3 regions of the Pseudoalteromonas sp. Z9A4 genome follow, and region 3 is predicted to be linked to each of the others. Evidence: predicted binding sites of a transcription regulator. Region 3 holds the regulator's gene; each other region holds the start of a gene.
The links. The regulator LexA, encoded in region 3, represses DNA repair genes until DNA is damaged. The targets are predictions, from matches to a motif close to TACTGTATNNNNATACAGTA.
Positions count from the first base shown of each region.

Region 1 (2,276 bases), on a different contig from region 3:
CTCTCTGACTTTAAATAAGCTTAAAAACAAAAATATACAACCCGACATAAATACAGCCCCTAGCGCGGCTTGCCAGGTATAACCCATTCCGAGTACAACACCATAAGTAAAAAAGGCATTTAGTCCCATACCAGGCGCTAATGCTAATGGATAATTAGCCCACAAACCCATTATAAAACAACCTATCGCAGCTGCTATACATGTCGCTACAAATGCAGCCCCTTGATCCATCCCTGCCTCAGCAAGCATAGCCGGGTTTACAAATACAATGTATACCATAGTTATAAAGGTAGTTAGACCAGCAACGCATTCGCGTTTAACTGTTGAATTATTTTCGCTCAGTTTAAATAAGGCTTCGAACATAATAAACTTATGATAGTAAAAAGTGGCGGAATTTTAGCACAAAAATTAACTTTTACAGGACATTCCACCTTGCTTTGTACTAAACTATTAAAGCAGTTAAAATAATAAATGAACCCATATGCTTAAAACAACACCTTGTGAGCAAGACTTAGAGCAACAGCTAGATAATATTTTAGGTTTTGTTACTCAATCCGAAAATACCTCTGTGCCCGTTGATAATAAAAAAGATGAGCAAAGTATTTTAAATAAAGCCCTATATTATTTAAAAAATAATCAAGCTCCATTGGCTGCAAAATGGATGCGCCTTGCTGCAATGGCCGGAAACCATAGAGCACAGTTTTACTTAGGTTTATTTTTTGTGAAAGGTGAAGGCGTGCCACAAAGTGTATTTCATGCTGTAGCTTGGTTAAGCTTAGCAAGTAGCCAAGGGTACGCACCTGCCACAGCAGCGGTTACAGATATACGCAAACATATCGAAACTAAGCGATTTAAAGATGCTCAATGTTATGCAGCAAGTTTGTACGAACAAATCCACCAACTCCAGTTTTCTCATATGATCCCTCGCACGAGTGAAAACACATAAGCTAACTATGACAGAAGTACTGTATACAGTATTAAAAAATACTGTATATGATTACAAAGGTAATCCCATACAGTATAAAAACTCAAAATGAAGAAATTACTCAAAAATTTATTTTAAAAATACCCTCTCAAAAACAACCCTATAACGAGCTGATTAATAACGAATTATAAATTAAAAAATAAAAACAATGATCAAAAACTGAATAGCTGTACAAATAAATAGCATAAAAGGCTTGCACGAAAGCACTGTATAAACTACTGTATATGGATACTGTATAAAAACCCAGTGAGTGAAATTATGTTACAGCCTATTACCGTAAGAACAGTTAAAAGTTACCAACAAGATGAGCAAAGCGATTGCGTGAATTTGATTCAAATTGAAGATGAAATTTCAGCGACCTTTGAGCTTTTAAAAGTATTACACCAATACAATAGCTCTAATGCATGGACATTATTAATTGCTCCAGATCATGTACCGAGCAAAGCTTTACTTGACTCATGCTCTATTGATACAAGTAAATTACTTGTTATTAGACAGAAGCACCTAGTAAATTTAGAGTATGTATTAAACTCTGCATTACATAACGGAAACTTTGCAGCGGTAATTACTTGGACCGATATAGTTAATAACCAACTACTGACTAATTTATCGTTCGATTTAAGTAAAACGAATACAAAACTATACTGTTTTACTAAAAAGTCTCAAACAACAGAGATATCACTCGCCCAATAAGCTTGTTAAACTAATGTTTTAGACTTTGTATTATTATTATGACCTCACTCGATACCACATTATGTTTTTGCAGCAGTGGGCACAATTATGCCGATTGCTGCGAGCCGCTTCATTTATCTGTTAAGCAAGCTAACTCTCCTGAACAACTTATGCGCTCACGATTCAGTGCTTATGTTATTAAAAATGCAGAATATGTTTATCAAACCTACGCAAAGGAAAAACAAGCTGAAAATCCGGTTAAAGAAATCAATGATTTTGCTAACAGCTGTCGATTTATAAATCTTGATGTAATTGGGTCAAGCCATGATGACGATACTGGCAATGTAGAATTTAAAGCCCAATATTTTTATCAAAACTTATTTTGTGAACTTCACGAAAAATCGCAGTTTATTAAAGAAAATACTCAATGGCGTTATTTAGATGGCATTATATATCCTGTTGAAGATATTAAAGTGGGCAGAAATGATGACTGCCCATGCGGTAGCAATAAAAAGTACAAAAAATGTCATAGCGTGTAATAATTTTATTTGATTATTTATCACCTACAAGGTGTTTTTAAGTATCAACAAGTTTTATTGGCTCGCTAAGCTTAAAAACA
Region 1 is NZ_WTLA01000028.1:40,851-43,126, reverse strand. It holds gene GQR54_RS16635 (NCS2 family permease) at 1-363, opposite strand, end outside; gene GQR54_RS16630 (SEL1-like repeat protein) at 482-946, shown strand; gene GQR54_RS16625 (SulA-like leucine-rich domain-containing protein) at 1,244-1,678, shown strand; gene GQR54_RS16620 (YchJ family protein) at 1,717-2,196, shown strand; gene GQR54_RS16615 (diguanylate cyclase) at 2,268-2,276, opposite strand, start outside.
Region 1: a site for LexA is predicted at 1,202-1,221, ahead of GQR54_RS16625 (SulA-like leucine-rich domain-containing protein). Genes of this name have one in related genera too.

Region 2 (2,276 bases), on a different contig from region 3:
TTCAATCATGGGTTACTCACAACATTGATTTTAAAGATTCTCTAATAAGAACCTCAGTAGACATATCGGGTTTGCTTATCGATTTTACTGCTTTTTGAGCTTGTGGCAATTTATAACCTAATGCAAGCAGTGCCGATACGGCATCATCGGCTGCGTTATTAGCTATTGTCGCATCGCTCATTGGCTCTATTACTGCGCTGTCGCTAAATGGCGTAAATAAATCATTACCCCAATCTTTTAATCTGTCTTTCATTTCGAGTACTAAACGCTCGGCTGTTTTTTTACCTACACCCGGTAATTTAACTAGCGACGTTGAGTCTTCGTTATTTACACAGCTTACAAATTGCTTTGCCGACATGCCCGATAAAATAGCTAAGCCAAGTTTTGGCCCAACGCCATTTGCTTTTAATAGCTCTCTAAACAAGGCGCGTTCAACTTTATTATTAAAACCAAATAATAATTGAGCATCTTCACGCACTACAAAGTGGGTGTAAACAATCGCGTTTTCACCAATTTTTGGTAAATCGTAAAAACAGGTCATTGGCATTTGTACTTCGTAACCGACACCACTTACTTCGAGTAATATTTCTGGTGGCTGTTTTTCGACTAAAATACCATTTAAGCGGCCTATCATAGTTATTTCCTTAAACGTCCTCTAACGATTTTGCTTGCGCTACCCGCTAGTTTAATTAAATTTTGTTCTGAGTGAGCGTGGCAAATCGCAATAGCGAGTGCATCAGCTGCATCGGCCTGTGGCGTACCTGGTAGTTTTAAAATATTTTTTACCATGTGTTGCACTTGAGTTTTATCAGCGCCACCGTTACCTACTACTGCTTGCTTAATTTGCCTAGCTGAATATTCAAATACGGGCAAGTCGGCCATTGCAGCACCTACAATAGCAGCGCCTCTAGCTTGGCCAAGCTTTAAAGCAGAATCGGGGTTATGCGCCATAAATACTTTTTCAATGGCAAAGGTTTCTGGCGAAAACTGCTCAATAAGCTGTGTAATGCCTTGATAGATCATTTTAAGCCTAACCGGAAAAGGATGATCGGCTAACTTAATACAACCACTGCCTAAGTATGTAAATTTAGAACCTTGGTGGGCAACAACGCCATATCCGGTCAAACGTGAACCAGGATCGATCCCTAAAATAATGGCCAAACAGCACTCCATTGTTATTATTTTTAAATTACGCTAATAATGCCAGAGCACTGTATAAATTACCAGTACAAAGAAAAACAAAAATGCCCACGTGTTAGGTGGGCATTTGAAGGAGCATGTTAGTTTAAGCTTACCCTAGTGCACGCACTAATCCTTGGGTATTTTGTTTAAGTGTTCGGGCAATCATTAAATAGCCTAAACCAGCCACAAATACACCGCCAGCTACCGGACCAATAATCCATATATGCGGATGTAACTTACCTGCTAAATCAAACATTTGTTGCTGCACAATTAAAAGCGCTATATCACTAAAAAATGCAGCAACTAAGCCAGCTAAACCGCCGAGTAATAAAAACTCGTACAAGGTCGCGTTTTTAATTAATCGGCTTTTAGCGCCAAGTGTTCGCAGTATTACAATTTCTTGCATACGCTCACCTAAACTAGCTTGCACTTGCGATATAAGTACAAGCGCGCCACACAGCACAACAATTGCAAGTACAAAGCCAATGGCGAGTGATACTTGCGAAATAGTTGTTTGTATTTGCTTAACAAAGTTATCAATATCAATCGCTGTAATAGTAGGGTAAGTACGCAATAACTGGCTAAAGTCACGCTTTTGATCTGGGTTTATACGTACCGACGAAATATACGTCGCCGGAAAATCTGCAAGTACATCTGGGCTTAAAATAATAAAAAAGTTAGGTTTAAGCGTGGCCCAATTAACTTTGCGCACACTGGTAATTTTAGCGTCGAATGACTGCGGACCAATTAAAAATGTAAGCGTATCGCCTATCTCAACATCTAAACGCTCAAGCATCGACTCCTCTACTGAGGCTTCAGCCATCGCATTTTCACCAAACCACGTGCCTTGTGTTACTTCATTCTGGTCAGGCACATCTTTAAGCCATGTAAGGTTTAGCTCACGGCCAATACCTGCACGTGCTTCTTCATCTTTTTTCTCGTTGTCTTGCAGCGATACAGAACGTGCTACCAACTCGCCGTTTACCGCATTTACGCGCCCACGAATAGTGGGATAAAACTCTGATACTTGAATATCTTTTTGAGCTAAATATTCATTAATTGGCTCAAGCTCATTTTGCGTAATATTAACTAAA
Region 2 is NZ_WTLA01000037.1:12,483-14,758, forward strand. It holds gene ruvB (Holliday junction branch migration DNA helicase RuvB) at 1-9, opposite strand, end outside; gene ruvA (Holliday junction branch migration protein RuvA) at 17-634, opposite strand; gene ruvC (crossover junction endodeoxyribonuclease RuvC) at 637-1,161, opposite strand; gene GQR54_RS18105 (FtsX-like permease family protein) at 1,292-2,276, opposite strand, start outside.
Region 2: a site for LexA is predicted at 1,210-1,229, ahead of ruvC (crossover junction endodeoxyribonuclease RuvC). Genes of this name have one in related genera too.

Region 3 (2,276 bases):
AAGCTGCGAAATATCTATATAAAGTGGTTAATAGAGCATAGTTGATTTGGTATAACGGTAAAACTGCGTTAAAGTTTGCAATGAAATTATTAGAGGATAAATACGAAACGATGTCGGAAATTCAATTTTTAAATGTAGATCTTGAGCTTGAATCAAAGCAAGATATTAGTTTGCTAGTGGCAGACTTGAAAAAAGTCGCGACGATTTTACATTATGACAAAGACGAATACCGTCAATTAGCGCGTATTGAAGCAACAGGTGTAGTAAACACGCCTGACAAAGCAATAAACCATATATGTGAGCTTATTGAATCGTGTTCGCGTAACGCGCTAAAGCAATGGTTAAGCTGTTCACGTAGAACGTTTGATATTGGTTTTGAATCAGGCACTTCCCCTAAGTGCTTTAATCAAGCCTTAGATGCAGATACATTACTACGTATATCTGCGATTGGTGCGGGTATGGAAATTACAATTTACCCAATCGAAAAGTAACTACCTTCGCTCTACGACTGCTGCGGTCATTTTTGATACGCAGCACAGCTCATTGCGGCTATTTGTAATTTTTATTTCCCACACTGAACTACGTTTGCCAATATGAAACGCTCTTGCCGTTGCTGTTAAAGTGCCGTTGCGAGATGCTTTTAAATGACTTGCGCTAATTTCCTGCCCCACGCAGTAAAATTTTGTAAAATCGACAACAAAGTTAGCTGCATAGCTGGCAACTGTTTCGGCAAGTACAACGTTAGCACCGCCGTGAACCATTCCCATTGGGTTATGATGCTCAGGAATTGCCGGCATAGTGGCTACTAAGTAATCATCACCAATTTCAGTGACTTCTATTCCCATGGTTTTCATTAATGTTCCTTGGCCATCAATGCCTTGTTCTAACTGCTTGCACAGCTCTAAAGTGATGGGCTGGTACCAAATACTCATAATGACTCCTTTGCTTTTTTAATCATTTATAAACCTAGCTTTAGTTATATCCCTAAAATGTACACAAGTGAAATTACTTTGGCTATTTTAAGGCTTAATTTAAATTTGCGATTTTTATTTAACTGTATATACTCACAGTTAAATGTACTGTATGGAAAACCAGTTGTATGCGACCATTAACGAACCGCCAAGCTCAAATACTCGAACTAATTAAAGTTTTTATTAAAGACACTGGTATGCCTCCTACACGTGCTGAAATAGCGCAAACATTAGGTTTTAAAAGTGCCAATGCTGCTGAAGAACATTTAAAAGCACTTGCTAAAAAAGGCGCAATTAAAATGAAACCAGGTGCAAGCCGTGGTATTCAGTTAATTGAAGAAGAAGAGCCAGAACAATTAGGTTTACCGCTTATAGGGCGTGTTGCTGCTGGTTCACCTATTTTGGCGCAAGAGCACGTTGAAAGTCACTGCAAAATCGATCCATTAATGTTTAAACCGGCTGCAGATTTTTTACTACGCGTTAACGGTATGAGCATGAAAGATATTGGTATTATGGATGGTGATTTACTTGCTGTACATCGTACTCAAACCGCTGAAAACGGGCAAGTTGTTGTTGCCCGCCTAGACGAAGACGTAACTGTAAAACGTCTTGAGAAAGCGGGTCGTAAAGTATTACTTCATGCTGAAAACGACGATTTTGAATCTATTGAAGTAGATCTTGAGAATGAGTCTTTTAATATTGAAGGCTTAGCCGTTGGCGTTATAAGAAACGCTGATTGGATGTGACTTTAAAAATAGCTTTTAAACAAGCAGTTTTATAAATGCGTACTAATTAGTACGCATTTTTGTTTTAAATTCGCACTAAAAATAGGGCATAAATAGCTCACTGACAATTTAAGCTGTAAACTTTTTTGCACTTATATTTTCCCCCTTCGAATGCGTTAAACCCCTTTGTTTTGCTCATCTTTTGAACTTACTGTTACCTAGTTGGTTATTGATTTTTTATTAATTACTCAATATCACCTGATTGTTTTTTATACTAAAACTTGCTTGTTGTTCATTTTTTAGCTAATTATTAATGTGCTGAGCTAATAATAACTCACAGCTTTTTAGTTTTGAGAACACACAATATACACAAACCCGTTGTTGGCGCAGCAAAACCAATCAATATTAAATGAGATTGACTAAAAAAATAAAAATAACGAATTGGCGTTTAAGCCGTATGCCTCTTCGCTTTGCATTCGCAATAGCATCAAAGGAGCCGTCACATGGGTAAACTGACCTCTACCTTGTGGCTTATATTATGTGTTTTTTCGCACCCAGTTTTGGCTAACAGCCAATACAA
Region 3 is NZ_WTLA01000042.1:13,564-15,839, forward strand. It holds gene GQR54_RS18780 (hypothetical protein) at 111-491, shown strand; gene GQR54_RS18785 (PaaI family thioesterase) at 492-932, opposite strand; gene lexA (transcriptional repressor LexA) at 1,100-1,717, shown strand; gene coxB (cytochrome c oxidase subunit II) at 2,200-2,276, shown strand, end outside.